DNA from 4 places in the Pseudoalteromonas sp. ASV78 genome. Region 2 is predicted to be linked to each of the others. Evidence: predicted binding sites of a transcription regulator. Region 2 holds the regulator's gene; each other region holds the start of a gene.
What was found. Region 2 encodes sigma-54, which starts transcription at its own class of promoters, with help from an activator protein. Its sites were predicted from a motif close to GTTGGCACGNNNNTNGNNT; they were not measured.
Positions count from the first base shown of each region.

Region 1: nirB (nitrite reductase large subunit NirB) is a predicted target of sigma-54. The motif match lies at 1,826-1,844, and genes of this name have one in related genera.
Region 3: ACMVDV_RS00705 (flagellar hook-length control protein FliK) is a predicted target of sigma-54. The motif match lies at 3,994-4,012, and genes of this name have one in related genera.
Region 4: fliE (flagellar hook-basal body complex protein FliE) is a predicted target of sigma-54. The motif match lies at 2,169-2,187, and genes of this name have one in related genera.

Region 1 is NZ_JBLOPA010000001.1:705,538-711,347, reverse strand. It holds gene ACMVDV_RS03145 (DUF3080 family protein) at 1-855, shown strand, start outside; tRNA gene ACMVDV_RS03140 (tRNA-Val) at 967-1,043, shown strand; tRNA gene ACMVDV_RS03135 (tRNA-Val) at 1,398-1,474, shown strand; gene nirB (nitrite reductase large subunit NirB) at 1,976-4,546, shown strand; gene nirD (nitrite reductase small subunit NirD) at 4,533-4,889, shown strand; gene cobA (uroporphyrinogen-III C-methyltransferase) at 4,904-5,767, shown strand.
Region 2 is NZ_JBLOPA010000001.1:3,550,714-3,556,523, reverse strand. It holds gene lptC (LPS export ABC transporter periplasmic protein LptC) at 1-473, shown strand, start outside; gene lptA (lipopolysaccharide transport periplasmic protein LptA) at 463-996, shown strand; gene lptB (LPS export ABC transporter ATP-binding protein) at 993-1,718, shown strand; gene ACMVDV_RS16150 (RNA polymerase factor sigma-54) at 1,785-3,281, shown strand; gene hpf (ribosome hibernation promoting factor) at 3,310-3,597, shown strand; gene ptsN (PTS IIA-like nitrogen regulatory protein PtsN) at 3,602-4,054, shown strand; gene rapZ (RNase adapter RapZ) at 4,238-5,080, shown strand; gene ACMVDV_RS16130 (HPr family phosphocarrier protein) at 5,109-5,381, shown strand; gene mgtE (magnesium transporter) at 5,503-5,810, shown strand, end outside.
Region 3 is NZ_JBLOPA010000001.1:173,521-179,330, reverse strand. It holds gene fliM (flagellar motor switch protein FliM) at 1-1,053, opposite strand, end outside; gene fliL (flagellar basal body-associated protein FliL) at 1,063-1,590, opposite strand; gene ACMVDV_RS00705 (flagellar hook-length control protein FliK) at 1,684-3,924, opposite strand; gene fliJ (flagellar export protein FliJ) at 4,054-4,500, opposite strand; gene fliI (flagellar protein export ATPase FliI) at 4,500-5,810, opposite strand, start outside.
Region 4 is NZ_JBLOPA010000001.1:165,875-171,684, reverse strand. It holds gene fliG (flagellar motor switch protein FliG) at 1-69, opposite strand, end outside; gene fliF (flagellar basal-body MS-ring/collar protein FliF) at 62-1,777, opposite strand; gene fliE (flagellar hook-basal body complex protein FliE) at 1,798-2,130, opposite strand; gene ACMVDV_RS00670 (sigma-54-dependent transcriptional regulator) at 2,308-3,765, opposite strand; gene ACMVDV_RS00665 (sensor histidine kinase) at 3,762-4,874, opposite strand; gene ACMVDV_RS00660 (DNA-3-methyladenine glycosylase I) at 5,015-5,602, shown strand.

The DNA of each region.
Region 1 (5,810 bases), 2.8 Mb from region 2:
ATTCGCAATACTGATGAGCCAGCAACGGCGCAGCAGTTAAGCATAGTGCAGCTCGCACAACTATCTCATTGCAAGCTCAATACCCTTATTGCTGAGCATAATAGTCAACTGGGAAAAGTTGCCACTACAGCCGGTCAACTAACTTATCAAATCCAGTTTATTCAACTGGCGCCCAGCTGCTTAGATAAATTAAGCCCTGAATCAAAAAGCTATCACGCAATAAAGCGGGAACTAGCCAACAAAAAACAGCAGCTATTAAAGCAGTTCAACCACTTACTTTATAATGATCCAGAGTTAAAACGTACTTGGCAACTCACCAGCTATGCACTTGATACAAACTTAGCTGGCCTTGTAGAAACAGAGCTTGCCCTGCAAAACTTGCTGACGTTAAAGCAGCAAATAATACAACAGCAATACGCACAAATAGACAGCCAAGCACTCTACCCGCTGCTATCGGTGCTACGGCAGTTTAACTTTAATCAAGCTTTGGTGAGCGCCGTGCGGCAACAAACATACTTTAATCACAGTACCAGTCGCTATTTAGCAAGCATTGAGCTCAATGAACTATGTAACCCACTAAAAAATAAACGCCAAGCGCAAATCGTCAGTAACGTCTTTAAAAAGTATTACTTAGCACAATTACAACCCTATCAAGCACAGCTATCAGGCGCTTTAGAGCGATTGATGCCGTTATATCAACAGCTTTGGCTCGGCTCGACGACAAATCAGCCTGAGCTTGCTGCACTGCTGCAACATCAGCCCAATAACTTACTCACTGTATTCAAAGATTCAGCAAAAACGCACGTTACTTGGTGGCAAACGTTTTATAAAACGTGTGAAATCAGCCCAATATGAATAAAAAAACGGCAAACAAACCAAAAATGCATAAACGAGCTTGATTCACTCAGGCGCACGCTATATATTAGCGTCCGTTGTTAAGTAATTAACACAACTTAAATTTATGATACGACCGTAGCTCAGTTGGTTAGAGCACTACCTTGACATGGTAGGGGTCGGTGGTTCGAATCCACTCGGTCGTACCAAATTTAAGCAAAATATTAAATAAAAGTACCATCGAAGGAAAAAGCACTACCTACTCTTGATCACCCGGTCCAAAGGTCAGTAGTTCGAATCCACTCGATCGTACCAAATTTAAGTAAAAAAAATTAAATAAAAGTATCATCGAAGGAAAAAGCACTACCTACTCTTGCTCACCCGGTCCAAAGGTCAGTAGTTCGAATCCACTCGGTCGTACCAAATTTAAGTAAAAAAATTAAATAAAAGTACCATCGAAGGAAAAAGTACTACCTACTCTTGATCACCCGGTCCAAAGGTCAGTAGTTCGAATCCACTCGGTCGTACCAAATTTAAGTGAAAGTACACTTCAAAAAAATTGTACGACTGTAGCTCAGTTGGTTAGAGCACTACCTTGACATGGTAGGGGTCGGTGGTTCGAATCCACTCAGTCGTACCAATCCTAGATATAAAACCTAAAGAAAGAACACTATCTATTCTTGATCACCCGGTCCAAAGGTTGGTGGTTCGAACCCACTCTGTCGTACCAATCTTCAGCAATGAAACCTTCAATGAGTAAACTACAGCTCAATTGATCAGAGCACTACCTACTCTTGATCACCCGATGCCATTTTTAGTAATGCAAATCTTCACTCGTAGTTAATTATTACCAGTCGCTTTTATGTTGATGCTGAATTAGATCCAATAAAGCTGCACTGTTAATGTGCTTGCACTGCACCATCGTTAAACATTTAATAAAATTACCAGACTTCATAAAACACAATTACAAATAAAAACAATGAGATAAAAATATGGCAATGATATTGCTTAGCTAGGTATATAAAAATAAAACTGCTTTTGCAGTAATGGCAACGAAGCCCGCACACACTAACCAAACGGTTTACTGTGGCGGGCTTTTTTATTGCCAAAATTTAAACCGTCAGCATGAAGGAAAAAACAAATGCCACAGAAAATTCTCGTTATTGGCAATGGCATGGTGGGGCACCATTTTGTTGAGCAAATGCGTGGTAGCGATGAGCATGCGCAGATCACGGTATTGTGTGGTGAAGCAAATCTTGCCTACGATCGGGTCTATTTATCAAGTGTGTTTAATGGTAAAACCGCTGCTGATCTAGCGTTAACGACACATGAAAACTACCAAAAACTCAATATTACTGTGCATACAAGCCAGTGGGTTGAACATATTGACGCTACGCAAAAGCAGCTCACCACTGCTGATGGCACAATCTATGACTATGATAAATTAGTGTTAGCAACCGGCTCATACCCTTTCGTGCCACCCATTAAAGGCAATGACCAATCTCACTGCTTAGTGTATCGCACCCTTGAAGATTTAGAAAAAATAAAAAAAAGTGCTGATGATAGTAAGGTAGGCGTTGTAATTGGTGGTGGTTTGCTGGGCTTAGAAGCGGCTAACGCATTAAAACAACTCGGTTTACACACTCATGTAGTTGAGTTTGCGCCGCAGTTAATGGCGGTACAACTTGATCAGCAAGGCGGAAAGCTACTCAGAAACAAAATTGCAAGCTTAGGTGTTAGCGTACACACAGGTAAAGCCACCAGTGAGATTGTTGCCGGCCAGCAGTGTCGTTACCGCTTAAACTTTGCTGATGGTAGCCACCTGGAAACCGATTTAGTGTTGTTCTCTGCTGGTATTCGCCCATACGATAACCTAGGTAATAAAGCGGGGCTTACTTTAGGTGAACGCGGTGGAATCGTGATCAATAACGCATGCCAAACGTCTAATAAAGATATTTTTGCGATTGGTGAATGTGCATTATGGGATAAAAAATTATTTGGTTTAGTCGCCCCTGGCTACAATATGGCACGGGTTGCAGCAAGTCAGTTGTCAGGTGGCGACCTTCAATTTAACGGCGCCGATATGAGCACCAAGCTTAAGTTATTAGGCGTTGAAGTGGGATCGATTGGCGATGCGCATGGCACGACAGCCAATGCGAAGGAACTGATATATCAAGATCCAATTCGTGATTGCTATAAAAAAATCGTCCTCAACGAAAGCGGTGATAAGTTACTGGGCGCAGTGTTAGTGGGTGACACCAGCGACTATGACACGCTGCTCCAGTACATGCTCAATGATATGGCGCTGCCAGAACATCCTGAATGCCTGATTTTACCAGACAGCGTAGGCGCGCCAACACTGTCAAGCAGTGCCCTACCCGATACAGCCACTATTTGCTCATGCCATAACGTCTGTAAAAGTGACATTATCAGCGCTATCGATAATGGCGCAAACGAACTTGGCGCAGTAAAAACTTGCACTAAAGCCAGCACCGGTTGTGGCGGCTGTACCGCATTACTTAAATCAGTGGTAGATGCTGAACTTGCCGAGCGTGGAGTTGAGGTCAATAACCATCTATGTGAACACTTTGCTTATTCTCGTCAAGAGCTATTGCACCTTGTTAAAGTTGAAAAAATCAAAACATTCGCTGAGCTGCTTAGCAGTCATGGTGAAGGCCATGGTTGTGAGATATGTAAGCCGGCTGTGGGTTCAATTTTAGCTTCAACATGGAATGACTATATCCTGAGTGAGCAACATGTCAGCCTGCAAGATACGAATGACAACTACTTAGCTAATATGCAAAAAGATGGTTCATATTCCGTGGTACCGCGCATTGCCGGTGGCGAGGTGACCGCTGAAAAGCTGATTGTACTGGGTGAGGTCGCCAAAGAATTTAATCTATATTGTAAAGTGACTGGCGGCCAACGTATTGATTTATTTGGCGCACGCCTTGAGCAACTGCCTGTTATTTGGCAAAAGCTGATAGCCGCAGGGTTTGAAACCGGCCACGCTTATGGCAAATCATTACGTACCGTTAAGTCTTGCGTTGGCAGCACATGGTGTCGTTATGGCGTGCAAGACAGTGTTGGTCAAGCAATTGCTATTGAAGATCGATACAAAGGCTTGCGCTCGCCGCATAAAATAAAAATGGCCGTGTCAGGATGTACCCGTGAATGCGCTGAGGCGCAAAGTAAAGATATCGGCATCATTGCAACCGAAAGTGGTTGGAATCTTTATGTGTGTGGTAATGGTGGCATGCGTCCACGTCACGCAGACTTATTTGCAACCGATCTAGACACAACCACTTTAATCACCTATATCGACCGTATTTTAATGTTTTACGTTAATACCGCAGACAAGCTTCAGCGTACCTCGGTATGGCTTGAGAACCTCGAAGGCGGCTTAAAGTATCTTCGCCAAGTCGTGATTGATGACAGCTTAGGAATTTGTGCTGAGCTTGAGCAGCAAATGGCGCATATCACTAGCACCTATGCATGTGAATGGCAGCGCACCATTGCAGATCCAAATGCAGTTAAACGCTTCCGTCAATTTGTGAATAGCCCAGATGCAGATGAAAACATTGTGTTTGTACAAGAGCGAAAGCAAATTCGCCCCGCAACTGAAGCTGAGAAAAGTGCACTTAAATACACGCAGCAACGCCCTATCGCAGTAACAGAAATTACACAGGAGCAAGAAGATGTCTTGGTATAAAATTGGTACATTAAATGATCTAGTTTTACATAGTGGTATCTGCGCACAAGTTAATAATCAACAAGTTGCCGTGTTTTATATTCCTAATGATAAGCAGTCTGTATTTGCTATCAGTAACTTTGACCCAATCGGCAAAGCCAATGTGTTAGCCAGAGGCATTGTTGGCTCACTACAAACGCGCTTAGTCGTTGCTTCACCCTTGTATAAACAGCATTTTTGCCTGAAAACCGGTCAATGCTTAGAAGCAGAAACAATTCGGGTACCTGTCTATAAAACAAAAATAGAACACGATCAGGTTTTTATTAGTAGCCAGCCTGTGTTAACGGCCAGTGCAATCAGCTAAAAAGTGAGATAACTATGAGCGTATTTTCATATTTTTCAAGCATCGAGAATAACTGGCTTGATAACATTTTTACTCGATACGGTACTGGTCAAAGCCGCAACAATAACACCGGGCAAGTGTATCTGATCGGCGCAGGCCCAGGCGATCCTGAACTTATTACCGTCAAAGCACAGCGTATATTAAATAGCGCAGATGTGGTTTTATATGATTGGCTGGTGGCCGATGAACTCATTACCTCACTACCAGCCAGCTGTAAGCGCGTATTTGTTGGTAAACGCGCTGGTAAACACTCAATGACGCAGCCGCAAATTTGCCAACAACTCGTTAAGTTTGCTCAACAAGGTTTAACCGTTGTGCGTTTAAAAGGCGGCGATCCGAGCATTTTTGCACGTATTTGTGAAGAAGCTGAGGCACTACAGCAAGCCGCCATAAAGTTCGCCATTATTCCCGGTGTAACAACCGCATGCGCCACGTCTGCGTATACGGGGATCCCGTTAACCAAACGTCACGTAGCGGCTAGTATCACCTTTATGACGGCTCAATTTAGCGACCCTAAAAAACAACCTGACTGGCAAAAATACCGCTATATGCCTAATGGTGATAATTCCACATTGGTGGTTTATATGGGATTAAATAGATTAGAGCAGTTGGTGTCGGGGCTGATTTCGGTTGGTTGGCCGAAAAATACCCCCATCGCGCTGGTTGAACAAGCAACTACCTTAGAGCAACGCGTTAATACATCAACCTTGGATAAAGCATACAAAATCCCCTCATCTGAGGCGATCCATGGTCCTACGCTGATTATTATCGGTGAGGTTATCAATCACACGATGCCAATTAGCCCCGAGTTATTAAATGTCACAGCCTATGGCGTTTAACGCCTATTAAAAACGAATCATACGCGCGCTTGCTCTCAATCTA
Region 2 (5,810 bases):
CAACCACAGTACAAAACCAAGAAGATATCATAGCAAAACCTGATTACACGGCGGTGGCATTAAAACAAACCGCATTTGATGAACAAGGTAAGATTAGCCACAAAGTAACCGCTGCAAAAATGGAGCTCTATCAACAGTTAGGCTTCACTTACTTTGAGCAACCTATTTTTACTTTATATAATCAACAACAAACGTGGCAAATTAATGCAAACGAAGCCACCTTATATGAAAATCATCAATTAATTTTAGAAGGCAATGTGGTGGCTAAAAACCTGACCAACAATGCCATGATTGAACATATAAATGCAGACAACATTCAGGTTGATATTGAGCTGCAAACCATGAGTTCTGAACAACCAGTAGAATTGATCGGACCAAATTTAAAGATCACTGGGCGCGGCCTGCATGCCGACTTAAAAGCCGAAGTGGTAGAACTAATTAACCATACGCGAACCATATATTATGACCAATAAATTTGCTCACTTGCTTGTTATACCAAGCTTATTCATGGCCTTTTCAAGCTTTGCAGAGACTGCCTCACCGCCTGCGAACCAAGTATCGATCAGTGCAGACAAACAACTTGCACAACTGAAAGATAATATCGGTATTTTTGAAAAGAACGTTGAGATCATTCATGGTAACCGTCGTATCAAAGCTGACCGCCTTGAAGTACACAAACGTGAAGACTTAGGCGATAATAAACAACTGCTTGTAGCGACTGGCAACCCAGCTTATTTTGAAGAAAAACAAGCTGATGGCACGATCATGAGCGCCAGTGCTGAAGAAGTTCGTTACGACGTTGCAAAGCGCTACTTAACCTTAATTGGTGACGCACAGGTTACTCAAGCAGGGCAAAAAATTAATGCTAAAAGTATTACCTACGACATGGATCAACAACTGATCAGTGCCGAAAAAGGCGCAAGCTCAGACGATCGCGTACACACTATACTCGTGCCAGTAGACAGTAAAAAAATCAAATCTAAAGGCCAACCATGAGTACATTAAAAGCTGAATTTTTAGCGAAAAGCTACAAAGGTCGCCAAGTTGTCAAAAGTGTTGGTTTAGAAGTAACCGCTGGCAGCATTGTTGGTTTACTTGGCCCAAATGGCGCAGGTAAAACCACCACCTTTTATATGATTGTAGGCTTAGTGCCTAGCGACAAAGGCAAAATCAGTATTGATGATAATGACATTACCCTACTGCCAATGCATAGCCGCGCCCGCTTAGGAATTGGTTACTTGCCTCAGGAGTCATCAATATTTCGTAAGTTGACTGTATATCAAAATCTTATGGCGATTTTAGAAACCCGCAAAGAGCTAAAAAAGCAAGCCAGAGAAGAAGCCCTCGACAGCTTACTTGATGAGTTTAGCATTCAACATATTCGCGACAGCCAAGGTATGGCGCTATCAGGCGGTGAACGCCGACGCGTTGAAATTGCGCGCGCTTTAGCTGCAAATCCAAAATTTATCTTGCTAGACGAGCCTTTTGCTGGCGTTGATCCAATTTCAGTGTTAGATATAAAGAAGATTATTGAACACCTTAAAAACCGTGGTATTGGCGTACTTATTACCGACCACAATGTACGAGAAACCCTTGATGTTTGCGAAAAAGCCTACATAGTTTCTCATGGCGAGTTAATTGCTTCAGGCACACCTGAGCATGTACTCGCCGACCAAACAGTTCGCGATGTTTACCTAGGTGAGCAATTTAGGCTATAAAGCCACACTTAGCTAAGCATCTGCTAAACTTAACAATGACAATAATAAAAGGATTGTTAGAGATACATGAGGCAATCACTCCAGCTGCGCATGGGCCAGCAACTTACAATGACACCGCAACTGCAGCAAGCGATTCGCTTATTGCAGCTCAGTACATTGGATCTCCAGCAAGAAATTCAAGAAGCGCTAGATAGCAATCCGTTGTTAGAACTAGAAGAACATGAATATTCAGAAGATACGGCTGGCAAAAACGAACAAAAACAAGATAACGATGACTTAACTGTCAGTGCCTCAGCGGACGACAAGCCTAGTGAATACGAACAAGAAAGCAGTGAAGCGTTAAGTAAAGAAACACTCAGTGACGAAATGGCCATGGACGTCACTTGGGATGAATACATGAGTGCAGCGCCAAACAGCTCATCAGGCCCAATGCCTGAAGATGAATCTATTTATCAAGGCGCCTCAACAGAGACCTTGCATGAGTATTTAATGTGGCAGCTACAACTGACTCCGTTTAGTCCAACCGATGAAGCAATAGCCATTGCGATTGTTGAAGCCGTTGACGACTCAGGTATTTTAACCCTCAGCTGTGAAGACCTTGTAGAGAGTTTAAATCAAGGCAACAGCGAAGAAGAAATCGAACTTGACGAAGTGCAAGCAGTGTTAAAGCGCATTCAGTTATTTGACCCAGTTGGCATTGCCGCACGCAGTTTACAAGAATGTTTATGTATTCAATTAAATCAATTTGATCCCGCAACGCCTTGGATTAGCGAGACAAAAATGATTTTAACGGATCATATCGATTTATTAGCTAGTCGCGACTATCGCACTTTGATGAAAAAGACTAAGCTTAAGGAAGAAGAACTAAAAGAAGTCATGACACTGATCCACAGTCTCAATCCAAAGCCTGCGGATACCATAGTACGGGAAGAGTCAGAATACGTTATTCCTGACGTATCAGTGAAAAAAATTAAAGGCCGCTGGGTGGTTGAGCTTAATCCAGACAGCATGCCAAAAATTAGAGTGAACAGCCAATATGCGGCCATGTCACGCTCAGTAAAATCGAGCACTGACAGCCAATTTATTCGTTCGCATCTGCAAGAAGCTAAGTGGTTTATAAAAAGCCTAGAAAGTCGCAATGATACATTACTCAAAGTAACTAACTGCATTGTTAAACAGCAGCAAGGGTTCTTTGAACATGGCCCTGAAGCCATGCGACCTATGGTGCTAAATGACGTTGCTGAAATGGTTGAAATGCATGAGTCGACAATTTCTCGGGTAACAACCCAAAAATACATGCATACTCCGCGTGGTATTTTTGAGTTAAAGTATTTTTTCTCAAGCCATGTAAGCACTGAGAATGGCGGCGAATGCTCATCTACCGCGATTCGAGCATTGATCAGAAAACTGATTAGCGCAGAAAACTCAGCGAAACCATTGAGTGATAGTAAAATTGCAGATATATTGGCAGAGCAAGGTATCAAAGTAGCTAGACGGACTATTGCAAAATACCGCGAGTCACTGGCTATTCCACCGTCAAATCAAAGAAAGAGTTTGATTTAAGGCGTAAAATCAAAAAAGGAAAATGCTTATGCAACTAAATTTAACTGGTCGTCACGTAGAAATTACTGATTCATTAAGAGACTATGTAAACAATAAGTTTGCGAAGCTTGAGAGGCATTTTGATCACATCAACAATGTCCATGTTATTCTTGACGTAGAAAAGCTAAGCCAAAAAGCAGAAGCCACAATACATGTCAGTGGCGCTGAACTATTTGCCTCAACTGAGCACCAAGACATGTACGCAGCCATTGACGGACTAATCGACAAACTTGACCGTCAAGTAATCAAACACAAAGAGAAACACGCTCGACACTAATACTATGAAATTAAGCTCACTTATTTGCCAGGACTGCAGCAAAGCTGCGGTCCTTTTTAATAGCAAAAAACGGATCATTGAATTTATCAGCCAATTGGCTCATGAACAACTTCCCCAGCTATCGCAACAAGAAATCCTCGATGCATTACTCGCTAGAGAAAAACTAGGTAGTACAGGCATTGGCCGTGGTATTGCGATTCCTCATGGTCGTATGGCGGGTATTGAAAACCCACTAGCGATAATTTTAGTGAGTGAATCACCAATTGATTTTGATGCGATTGATAATCGTCCAGTGGATCTATTTATCGCCCTCATCGTACCAGATGGTGATAGCCAACTTCATTTGAAGACGTTAGCCACAATTGCTGATAAACTTAACGACAAAGATTTTTGCAAACAATTACGTAGCGCAAAAACGGACCAAGATTTGTATCACGTTATTGTTGAGCAGTCGTAGTCATACCAATTGCATTGCATTACTGATCTATTATTGCGACAGGAAAATAGCGCTATAACAAGGCGGAAATTATGACATATAGTTGCGCTATATAAATAATTTCTGACAAAGTTAGTGAGTTATTTAACAAGCTAGAATGATCATGTTTTTAATAAAATTGGTATTAAATGAAGGAGAATTTACATGGAGTTAATCATCATCAGTGGCCGCTCTGGCTCAGGTAAATCTGTTGCCCTGCGCGTAGTCGAAGATCTTGGCTATTATTGTGTTGATAATATCCCTGTCAACTTATTACCTTCATTAGTGCGTAGTGTTTCTGATAATTACGACAAAATTGCAGTCAGCATAGATGTGCGTAATTTACCCAAGGAACAAGAAGAATTTAACGATATTCTTGAATATTTGCCAGGTTTTGCAAATCCGACATTATTTTATTTAGACAGTGACGATCAAACGCTGATCAAGCGTTTTTCTGAAACCCGTCGCTTACACCCATTATCTTTGGATTCTTTGCCGCTTGATTTAGCCATCAAACAAGAAAAAGTATTACTTGATGTATTAACGACCCGAGCCGACTTTATACTGGATACCACCGACCTCAGCGTCCACCAGCTTGCAGAGTCAATCCGTGAAAAAATTCTAGGTAAAAAAGACAAAAAACTAATTATCACCTTTGAATCATTTGGTTTTAAGCATGGCATTCCAAAAGAAGCCGATTACGTATTTGATGCGCGGTTTTTACCAAACCCACATTGGGAGCCTGAGTTAAAGCCACTTACAGGCCTTGATCAGCCAGTAAAAGATTATTTAGCCAGCCACAGTATCGTGCAAAAATTCACTTGGCAGATCCAAACCTTTGTACAAACGTGGTTACCGCACTTAGAGCGTAATAATCGTAGTTACCTCACGATTGCAATTGGCTGTACCGGTGGCCAACATCGCTCCGTTTATTTAGCCCAAACCATTGGTGAAAGCTTTTCAATGAGCCACAGCAATGTAAAGATTCGCCACCGCGAGCAAGAATAACAACTCTCGTTTACAGTAAGGAATATTGATGCGCTTAGAAGATACATTTTTGATAAAAAACAAACTTGGATTACATGCCCGCGCAGCCACTGTATTAGCACAATTAGCCGTGCAGTTTGATGCCAGTATCACGCTTTATCAAGATGATAAACAAGCCGCTGGCGATAGCGTACTGGGCCTAATGTTATTAGAAAGCAGCCAAGGCAAAGAAGTTAAAGTAGTGTGTGAAGGTCCAGACGCAGAGCCCGCTCTTGCTGCCATTGGTGCACTAATCGAACAACGCTTTAACGAACAAGAATAGCTCGTAGTCAGTACCACTAAATTGCGTTAAACTGAACAAGCTGCTGATCTAAGCTATCAGCCTAGTTAGTTATCAAAATCTACCCCACCCATTAAATTGTATTAATTATTTAAGGACGCCAATGCCAGAAGCTTTTGAACAAGATTACCCACTACAACAACTAAAACAAGTGACCAAGTCACTTAACAGTGGTCAATTTGTTCAAGTCAGGCGTATGTTGGCAAAAACGGCTCCGTGTGACACTGCGTTACTACTGGAATCATCTCCGCATAAAATTCGTACCTTACTATGGCAGCTCGTTGATCCAGATGTACAAGGTGACGTACTCGAAGAGCTTTCTGAAGATGTTCGCTTAGGGATCATCGCCCAAATGGAACCGGAGCACATTGCTGCGGCGACCGAGGACATGAGCCACGATGATTTAGGGGA
Region 3 (5,810 bases), 3.4 Mb from region 2:
ATCATCTTCTAGTTCTGCTAATTCCGCATCTGAATCAAGTTTTTTGCCGCCTTTAGTAAAGACATGCAGTTCCGATTTAACCGATTCAGGACGTTTAATTTTTTCACTAATTTGTAGCGCAACATTATCGCGAGAGCGACCCATTTTGGCTCTAAATGTTGGTAATTCTTCAACGAATACCGTGATATGCTCTGGCATTTCAACAGGGATAATATCCCCTGCTTTTAATTCCATTATTTGCGCTAAGCTTAAATCAACTTCGAGTAGTTGTGTTGATATTTCAACTTCCACATCCATAATTTCATCACGGAGCGCTTTACTCCAACGTAAATCGGTGTCTTCTGTATCCGATTGCACACCCGCATCGAGCAATTCACGAATAGGTTCAAGCATTGAATATGGCAAGGCAATATGAAAATCACCACCGCCGCCGTCAAGTTCAATGTGGAATGAACTGATCACCACCACTTCGGTTGGACTAACAATATTTGCCATCGCTGGGTTTACTTCTGAATCAAGGTATTCAAAAGACACGTCCATAACTGGCGCCCATGCTTCTTTGTAATCTTCAAAGATTATTTTTAGTAGCATTTGCACGATACGTCGTTCGGTAGGCGTAAATTCGCGCCCTTCTATTTTCGCATGATAGCGACCATCACCACCGAAAAAGTTATCAACCAAAATAAACACTAACCGTGCTTCCATGGTGATTAAGCCGGTGCCTTTAAGCGGACGAAAACGCACCATATTAAGGCTGGTAGGAACAAATAAAGTGTGGATATACTCACCAAACTTTATCATTTGTACGCCATTGATAGAGACTTCAGCAGTACGGCGCATCATATTGAACAAGCTGATGCGCATGTGCCTTGCAAAGCGTTCGTTAACAATTTCCAAAGTCGGCATACGGCCACGAACAATACGATCTTGTGAAGAAAAATCGTATTGCAGCGTACTACCGCCATCATCACCGTCTTGTAAATCCTCCTCTTCGACTTCATCAACACCATGTAAGAGGGCATCGATTTCATCTTGGGATAATAAATCGCTCACGCTGACCCCTTATTGCATTACAAAGCCGGTAAACAACACCCGCTCGATTACTTTACTACCTTCTACGTCAGTTAACGCAGCTTGTACTTTATCAAGCGCTGCCACTCGTAGTGTTTCTTTTCCTTCACTGGTGCCGAGTTCATCGGCTGTCGTGGTTGAAAATACGCCAAGTAAGGTGCCTTCAATCAGTGGAATATGCTTTTTGGCAATTTCTTCATTGACATCACCACGTACCAACAATTGCACTTTAATTTGCACGATACGATCACGACTGGCGCCAGGGACATTAAAAATAAATGGTCGCGGCATAGCGACATACAAAGCACTGCCGACTTTTGCACCATCACCACTGGCAGCAGCGGGCTCTGATGCCGTAACTGATTCATCGGCAAGTGTTTCTGGTGCAGTATCAGAGCCTGACATCAAGAAAAACCAGGCTGCACCACCTATTACTAAAACGGCCGCTGCAATAATGATGATCCACTTCTTTTTATTTTTGCTACCGTCTTCAATTTCTAAATTTGTTTCTTCAGCCATGCCGATTTCCTTTATTCCTTGATAATAGTGATATTACGAGTGTCACTACACACCATCAAGTTATTTATTTTTATAGTCTTATAATAGCAGGTGTTAGGCATAGTAATCTATTGATGATGAAGATTGTTGCCCAGTTGCCCCTGATGGTTGCTGAGTTACGCTATCCTGCTGTTCATTTTGTTGCTGATTTGCCGATTGACCTTGGCCATTTTGCTGTCCATCGGCACCGTGTTCTGCTTGGCTATTACCTTGCTGAATACTACTTTCGCCTAATTCAATACCTTGTTGTGCTAGTAATTCACGTAATCGGGGTAATGATTGCTCAAGCGCTTCTTTGGCTTGTTGATTTTGCACAACAAAATTAATGTGTGCTTGCTCGGCATCACTACGAATACGAATTTGCATACTGCCCATTTCTGGTGGGTCTAGACGTATTTCAGCTTCTTTATTGTTGATACTTAATAAAGCGCTCACTCGTTCTTGTAATAACTTAGCCGCGTCACTTTTCACAATATTCAACGCTTGCAATACCGTAGGGTCAAGGTTTACTTGTTTGGTTGCTGATGTAGGACTCGCTTGTTGAGCGTGCATTACTTGCATATCAGCCAGTGCTTGTTGATAACTTTGCTCACTACCTTCAGAAACCGCCGTTGCTGTAAGTGCCGTTGCCAGCCCTGTAATTTGTCCAAACAACTGATTAACACGAGTCAAAGAGTTATCTCGAACTTGGCTTTGCTCTGTTTTAATATTTTCAGCAAATTGATCGCTTTTTAGAACATTATCTTGCACTGCCAGCTTCACTTCTTGCTCTTTGCTCGCGACCTTTATAAATGCATCTTGTGCCACAGATACTTTATTATTTGTATCTGAAGTAGTGTTACGACTCGAGGTAGTCGCGGTGCTTGCTAAATTATCTGTCATTGACTGAACGGTCAATTGAGCTTTTGATTCAATCAGTTTTTCAGTACTCTGTGGCTGGGCTAATGCAGCAATAGCTGTATTGATCTGAGTTAATAAAGCCCCTTTGGGCTGCTCAGTGCTGACAAAATTTTGTAATTGCTGGCTTAATGCCTGTTTTTGCACAGGACTTAACAGCGAAATGTCTTTACTTAGTTGAGTTAGCTCTGCCGTGTTCATAGTCGCAACTGCCGTGCTAGGTTTTGCAACTTCTTTACTATTAAGCTCTACAAATTCAGCCAGTATTTGTTTTAAATCAGTTACGTTAGCCGTTGTGGCACCTTGCTCACGGATAGCATTTACTTGTGTTTGCAACTGTTGCCGTTGCTCTGGTGTTAAGTTAACTAATAATGGATCTGCATTTTTTTGTCCTGCCGATTGTTCACTCAGCAATAACTTGGTGCTCTGATCTAACGCTGCATCATTAGGTTTTGTGGGATTTTCAATGTATTGTGCAGCAGCATGTGCTGATGGCGCAGTATTAACTGGTTTTGTATTGCTTGCCTCACCCGCCATTAAAGCGGTTTTTATAGCCGCAGCAGCCTCTGTTAGCGATGCGCTTGCATCCCCCTTAATCGAACTGCTCTGCTCTGCTGCTTGTGATGCATAAGCACTTGGCTTTATTTTTTCACCACCGCTGTCTGCAACAACCTCTTTAACTAATGCAGAGCCTGATAATACAGGAGATTGCTGAGCCAGTACTTTATTCAGCGGCATATCTTTTGCCAATTGTTCGTCTTTAGCTGGCTGTTTGTCTTTGACTGATTGCACGTCATCGATGATAGGTGTGACAGCGTCTCCACCAGCAGTATTCCCCTTGAGTTGCAACTGTTTATCAATGGCTTCTGCAACAACGGTTTTTTCTGTTAGCAGCGTCGCTTTTAGTTGCTTATCAACAGGCTCATCAGCCTCTAGTGGGGTGTCAATAATAGGGGTTACTTTGTCAATAGGGCGCGGTGTTTTGATCTCAATAAGTGTATCTGGGTCGATTGCTTCTTCTTGATAGCTACCAAATCGTGTTGTGAGTGCAGAATTTGTAGCTGACGTACTATTTACGCTGGTATCCATATTATTAGCTGCGGTGATCTGTGCGAGCATGGCATCACCGGAAATAGTCGCATCGCTTTCAGTGTCGGTTACTGTTTTTTCAGTTTTGCCCGCGACTACAACTACCTCGCTAGATGCGGCTGCAATGCTGCTGTTAGGCTCTTTCACTAGGGATTCAACAGTATTACGCGCAGTTTGTAATTGACTAAAAAAATCAACACCTTGAGTGCTTTCATTATCTGTTGCTGCACTGCCTTTGGCACTGTCTTTTTTGTTTAACTGAACATCCTTATCAGTTGAGATAAACACTGAAAGATCACTAATAGCCATAATTCACCTAGATTAAAAGTGGCAATTTGCCGCCGCAAATTGCCAGAATAAATACTTCATATATTAAATAAGCAAGTAATATGCCTAAGCTGATTAGAATAAATAAATAATCCAACTTAGCGCAATGAATTATAAACTGCGGTGTCTTTGGTAAAATTGATTTGCTGAAAATTCATCTAACATTTTCTGTTCATTCTTTTGTGCGATCACATTCGCTTTAAGCTGTTGTTTCTCTATTAATTTAGCAACCGCTTTGGCTTTTATTTGCTGTTTCAGCCATAAGCTTTGCCGTTGTGAAACAACCTGTTTAGCAGTACTCACGGTATTAGCTTGTTGACGAATGGCTTCTTCTATTTTGGCAATAAAAGCATGGTATTGACTAAACCCAGTACTACTTAAACCAGATTGTCCCTTCAAGTGTAATTGCTGAGTATACTCCAGCCTAAAGTTATTCAATCCCTGCAGCTTTTGTTGATTAACTTGCAAGTTTTGCTGCGCTTGCAAAAAATTCATCCGTAACGACTCTTCTTTATCGTTTTCTATTTTTAGCAATAAATCGAGCTTATTATTCGCCATTATGCTTGCCCTAATAATTGCGCGAGCCCTTGTAGGCCATCATCATAACTGATCACCTCTTTCATACCTTGTTGTAAAAAGGCATTCACTCTTGGCATCATATTGATTGCTTGATCAAGCATTTGGTCGGTGCCTTTTTGATAAGCCCCTAGCGTGATCATATCTTTATTTTGTTGGAACATTGAATACACTTGTTTTAGCACGCGGGCTTGCTGCATATGAGGCTCTGAAACAACTTGTGGCATCACCCGCGAAATCGATTTTTCGATATCAATAGCAGGATAATGACCACTGTCCGCAAGCTCTCGTGATAACACGATATGACCGTCTAAAATGGCCCGCGCCGCATCAGCAATCGGATCTTGCATATCATCCCCTTCGCTAAGAACCGTAAAAAATGCCGTGATAGAGCCTTGCCCTTCGCCGCCATTACCAGCACGCTCTACCAGCGCAGGTAGTTTGGCAAATACTGAAGGCGGGTAGCCTTTGGTTGCTGGCGGCTCACCCACTGCTAGGGCTATTTCACGTTGTGCCATGGCATAACGCGTCACCGAATCAAGCAACAATAGAACATTTAAACCTTGATCGCGAAAATATTCTGCAATAGTCACGGCACTTTCACAGCCCTTTAAACGCATTAGTGGAGAAGCATCGGCAGGTGCAGCAACAACCACTGAACGTTTACGTCCTTCCACCCCTAATATTTCTTCGATAAATTCTTTTACTTCACGCCCACGTTCACCTACAAGGCCAACCACGATAACATCGGCTTCGGAGCCGCGAGTCATCATGCCCAGTAATACTGATTTACCCACACCGGAGCCTGCAAATAAACCCATGCGCTGGCCTTGACCAACAGTGATCACTGAATTAATCGCGCGCACACCAACATCCATTGGTTGAGTGATTGGTCGTCGTGATAACGGGTTAATGGTGTTTTGCGCAAATTTTAAATAATGCTCAGCCTTGATTGCCCCAAGACCATCAAGTGGACGACCTAGCCCATCAACTACGCGGCCAAGTAAACACATGCCTACAGGCAATCCCGTGTCGTTCACTTGTGGGATCACCCGTGCGCCAGGCAGTACACCTGAAATATGATCGTTGGGCATTAAATACAATGTTTGATCGTTAAAGCCAACAATTTCGGCATCAACAAAACCATGCATAGTCTCAATTTTACATTGACTACCCACCGGCGCGCGTAATCCTTTCGCCTCTAAGGTTAACCCCACAACGCGGGTTAAAATTCCTGCCACTGCGGGTGTCGGCCGATGAATATGCTGTTGATACTGTTGTAAGCGTTCACT
Region 4 (5,810 bases), 3.4 Mb from region 2:
TTTATCTACACCGTCTAATTTATCAACATCAAACGCTGCTGGCAGTTGTTTTTGTTCTTGATCAGTCATCTTCAGTTAACCACGCTTTCACAACTTGTGAGGAGAGTTCCGGTTCATTCGCTACCAAGGCACGAACGGCTTTCAATAAGTCTTCATCGCCATGTAGGTCTGGTAACTGTAGTGTACCATCACTTGAGAAGCCAACCGAAGCAGAATCAAAATCTTTATTTAGCATATCTAGGGTGTTATCACCAATATCAACACCAGAGCTCAGGGCATCATCATCATATTCTTCAAGGGTGTCATCTGGGTAAATTAGGCGTTTCAGCATCGGTTTAACCACCGCCATAATTAGCACTATGATAACCAGCGCACCAAGTACTAAACGCACTACTTTCATAAACCAGTTTTGTTCCCATAACGGCACTTCAATTGCTAAGTCCATGGCTTCACGTACAAACGGCACTGTCACAACTTCTAAGGCATCACCACGTTGTAAGTCAAAGCCCACACCGCCTTGTAGTAAACGCCGAATATTTGACAAGGCTTCCACAGAACGCGGTGCCATGGTGGTTTCACCATTTTCACCTACTGTTGCCAGATAATCTACCGCCACCGACACACTAATACGGCGGATCACACCACTTTGCTGACGCTTATGCGAAATAGTGGTATCAAGTTCATAATTACGCGTTGCTTCTTTGTGGCTTCGACTCGGTGATGACGCTGTGCCAGCACCACCTTGCCCTGCCACTTCAGGTATATCAGAATTAACTGGGGGTTGATTAGTTAACGCACCAGGAATACCGATAGCTAAACCGCCGATATTGTTTTCTTCAAAGGTGGTTTCGCTGCGTACCGCGGGTAAATCAGGGTTGTAGCGTTTTTGGGTTTCTTCAATTGCACTAAAGTCCATACTTAAATCAACTTGTGCCGTGTAATTACCTAAGCCCAGTACAGGAATGAGGATACTGTCTATTTTTTCTAAATATTCTTGTTCACGTTTACGTTCAACTTCGTATTCTTTACGTGAGCGTGAGGCTAATAGACTTTGTGAACCTGAGTTTAGTAGACGGCCGTTTTGATCTGTTACAGTCACTCGTGACGGCTCTAAGCCTTGCACTGCTGAGCCTATGATATCAACAATAGCGTCGACTTCTTCACTGCCGAGCATACGGCCATTTCTTAAGGTTAATACCACGGTGGCTGATGGTTTTTTCTCACGACGAGCAAATACATTTTCTTTTGGAATAGCTAGCAAGACTTTGGCACGCGTGACATTTTGTAATTCTTCGATAGTACGAGCAAGTTGTTGCTCACGACCATGTTTTAGCCGCTCACGCTCTAAGCGTTGGCTAACACCAAAACCCATATCTTGCATAATAATATCAGTGCCAGAGCTGGGTGCTTGCTCAATACCCTCACGGGTCATCAGCAATTTAATATTTTGATATTCGCCCTCAGCAACAGACACCACATTACCATCAAGCTGATATTCTATTTTTTGTGCATCTAAAAAGTCGAGCGTTTGAATAAGCTCTTCCGTTGGCATTTTTCCAAGTGGCCGCATATCAGGCTGACGCGCCCAAATAATCACGAAGATTGCAATCGCTAAACAAATAGCTAACGCAATGACCAAAGTGACTTGACGCAATACATCAACGCCGTTTAATGCACTTAAATAGCCTGACTTTTGTTCTTGTTGATCGTCGTTATCACTTTGGTCGATACCGCCGCCGGCCAAAGCAAGATCGGTTGATTGATTAGATTGCGCCACAATAATTCTCCACTACCCAGTTAAACAGGCATGTTCATGATTTCTTTATAGGCTTCTACAAGTTTGTTACGAACTTGCACAGTTGCTTCAAAGGCCACAGACGATTTTTGTGATGCGATCATCGCATCCGCTAATGACACATTGCGGTCGCCCATTTCTACCGCTGTTACTTTTTGTTTCGCATCAGCTTGAAGGCCATTAACGGTATTGAGTGCATCACTTAACAAATCACCAAATTGGGCGCTTGAAGTTGGCTGCGCCTGCGTTGGTAAATGATTGACTTGATTACTACGACCAGCTTCGAGAGCCATAGATTGCATTTCTTGAAATAATGCGCTGTTTTGAATTTTCATAATTGTCTCTGACGATGCAGTTTACTAATAACTTAATAAAGCACAAACCGTGCCAATTAATAAATCATTAAATATCAATAAGTTGAATTGAATTTTGGTTGTCAGAGTTTTGACAAGTTTACGCCCAGCAAGGCTGAGCGTAAATTAAATAACAAAGGAAAACAGAGTTATTGAGGTTTAAGCAGGTAACGCAATTCCCAAGTCGCGCATTTGTGCCAACTTATAGCGTAAAGTGCGCGGACTAATACCAAGTGTTTCAGCAACATCCTTACGCTTACCTTGGCAGCGGTTAAGGGTTTCTAAAATAATACGGTGCTCTTTGTCTTTGAGCTCATCTTTATAGGTGCCAGAGTCTAAACTTGGCAGTTCACCCAGTAACGGGTTGTGCTCTGTGGTCGCTTTAATCGCTGGCGCTTGCACGTCATAGTAAGCATCGTTAGTCGGCGAACTGCTTGTAGTTGAATTCATCGCGGCTAAATTTTCTGCTAAAGCGGTGGTTAATGGCGCCTGAGTTAAATTTTCAATAAAAATGGCGTGCTCATCAATCACATCACCATGGCGTAATATCAAGGCACGTTGGATCACATTATCAAGTTCACGTACATTTCCAGGCCAAGCATGCGCTAACAGCTTTTGCTCGGCTGCAGTACTCAATTGAGCGATTGGCTCTTTACTTTTATTTAGATGACGTTCAATTAAATGTTTTGCCAGTACAACAATATCACCAGGGCGCTGGCAAAGAGGTCGCCACATCAATGGAAATACATTTAAACGATAGTACAAGTCTTCTCTAAATTGATGATTAGCAACCGCGTCTTTTAAGTCACGGTTACTGGTTGCTAAAATTCGCACATCGAGTTTAATGGTTTTACGCCCGCCTAAGCGCTCAACTTCGCGCTCTTGTAAGACACGCAATAGTTTAGCTTGCAGCCCTAACTCCATCTCAGTGATTTCATCAAGTAAAATTGTGCCACCTTGCGCTTGCTCAAATTTACCCGGGCAAGCTTGAATAGCACCGGTAAACGCGCCTTTTTCGTAGCCAAATAAGGTGGCTTCAAGCATATTTTCAGGAATAGCCGCACAATTAATAGCGACAAATGGCTGCTCAGCGCGCTCCGATTTATCATGAATAAAGCGCGCGAGTACTTCCTTACCAGAACCGCTGGGGCCAAGCACCATCACACTGGCGTCGGATTTAGCAACGCGACTAGCAAGCTCTAATAACTGAATACTGCTTGGATCGGCGACAATCGGGCCATCGGTTTCTTTCTCAGGCTCTGGTAGATAGCGGCTGACCATATTAAGTAACACTTCGGGCGCAAACGGTTTCGCCATATAGTCAATTGCGCCTAACCGCATAGCCTCCACCGCATCATCAATAGTCGCATACGCTGTCATCATTAAAACGGGCAGATCAGGGTAGTTAAGATTAATGCTGCGTAGTAAATCAAGGCCACTCATCGCGCCCATTTGGACATCACTGACGACCAATGAAAACGACTCTTTTTTTAACAGCACCATTGCTTGCTCAGCGCTATCTGCTGCAACACAATCAATACCTGACATTTCTAACGTATCAATAAGGGCTTCACGAAGCCCTGCATCATCTTCGACAACTAAAATCGTGTTGTTCATAGTGCCTCCACTGATTTAGACTCTGCACAAATAGGCAACAATAAACTGAAACTTGCTCCCCCTTGGGCATTGTTCGTTACTTCAACACGTCCTTGATGCGCATTAGCCACAGAGCTGACCACAGCTAACCCCAAACCTGTGCCTTGGCTTCGTGTAGTAAAAAACGGTTCGAATAATTTGTCTGCTTGGCTTAAGTCAACACCAGGGCCATTATCGCTGACAGTAATACAAACTAGATCAGCGTCACTCACATTCCGCTGCGCACTTAATTGCACGAATGCATTACTGCCAATGACTTGAATACTATTATGAATAAGATTTTGAATGGCACTGGCAAGCGCAGTTTTATTGCCCATGATCTCGATGTCTGGTTCCGGTAAACTCACTTCAAGTTCACTATTATTCAGTGCCACCATGGCATCCGCACCAGCTTTCACTTCACTCAACAGCTGCTGCATCGACACGCGTTCAACCACTTGCTGATCGCCACTTTTAGCAAACAACAGCATATCGTTTACTTGAGTTTCGAGATCTCTTAATCGCGACATCAGTTTGGTATGAAAATCGCCTCGCGAACTCTCAGGTAACCGCTTAGATCCCAAATTTGCTGCGTATAGCATAGCGGCAGACAGCGGGGTACGTACTTGATGTGCAAGCGAAGCCACCATTTTCCCAAGCGCGCTTAAACGCTGCATATGCGCGACTCGCGTTTGCAAACGGCGGGTTTCTGTCAAGTCTGTCATTAAGATTAATTGCCCAGGCTCAGGAGTTAATGCATTTATTTCTAACTTAATTAAGCGGCCATCCTTAAGTGATACTTCATGGCCATCATCTTGTTGGGGGCGAAACGAGCGTTGGATCACACTAAACCACTTCTCACCTTCAAGTGGTTCACCCAACATATCAATAGCGATTTGATTAGCTTTTGCGATCATCCCTCGACCATCAAGCACAACAACCCCTGCTGGCATGGTATCCACTAAATGACTTAACCAACTCGCTTGTTGACGCAATTCACTTAATTCACCAATATACTCTTCTTGCAGCAGACATGGGTTATACTGAGGAGCTGTGATAAATTGTGGTTTTAAGACATGTGCTAAGGCCATAATGCATTCTCGTTTACGGGATCTAACTAGCTAAATGCACAAATTGTACCAACAATTATTACCAATAATTTCATTTGCTTAGCGTATAAATAACGCGACAAAAAAATGACAAACTAAAATAAGCAAAGCAAGGAGACACTATGAATTCAACAAATTTATGTCGCTGCCCTTGGCTCGATACCAGCAAAGATGACTACGTTGCCTATCATGACGATGAGTGGGGAATACCGGTTTATGATGATCAAACACTTTTTGAGTTTATTACCCTTGAATCAGCGCAAGCGGGGTTAAGTTGGTATACGATTTTAAAGAAACGTGATGGCTATCGTCGTGCATTTTTGAATTTTGATGTAGTAAAAGTCGCACAAATGAACGAACACGATGTTGAACGCTTAATGCTTGATGAAGGCATCATTCGCAACCGCTTAAAAATAGCTGCCACCATTAATAACGCAAAGCGTTTTATTGAGATCCAACAAGAGTTTGGCAGCTTTAGTAACTATCAATGGCAGTTTGTTGGCAATAAGCCATTAGTGAATAATTTCGAGCAACTCAGCGATTACCCCGCAATTACTGAAGCATCCACAGCTTTTGCCAAAGACTTGAAAAAACGTGGCTTTAAATTTTTAGGCCCAACCACAGTGTACGCCCATATGCAGGCCTGTGGTATGGTCAATGATCACAGCAATGACTGTTTTAGAAAAGCAGAAATTATTGAGAAATACTAGGTGCTAGGTGCTAGAAAATCTTCTCTTTGCGCAATTAATCTTGTAGGCGCGGGTTTATCCCGCGCAATTAAAATGTATTCACAAAGAGGTTAAGAGTGCGCTTATGAGGTAAAAATAAAGGTATTAGATTTTAGGGTATTCGAAGCTCATTGCTCGAAGTCCGTGGCATTTTTTTCTTCTCATTTACCCTCATTGTTTTCTCTTTGTG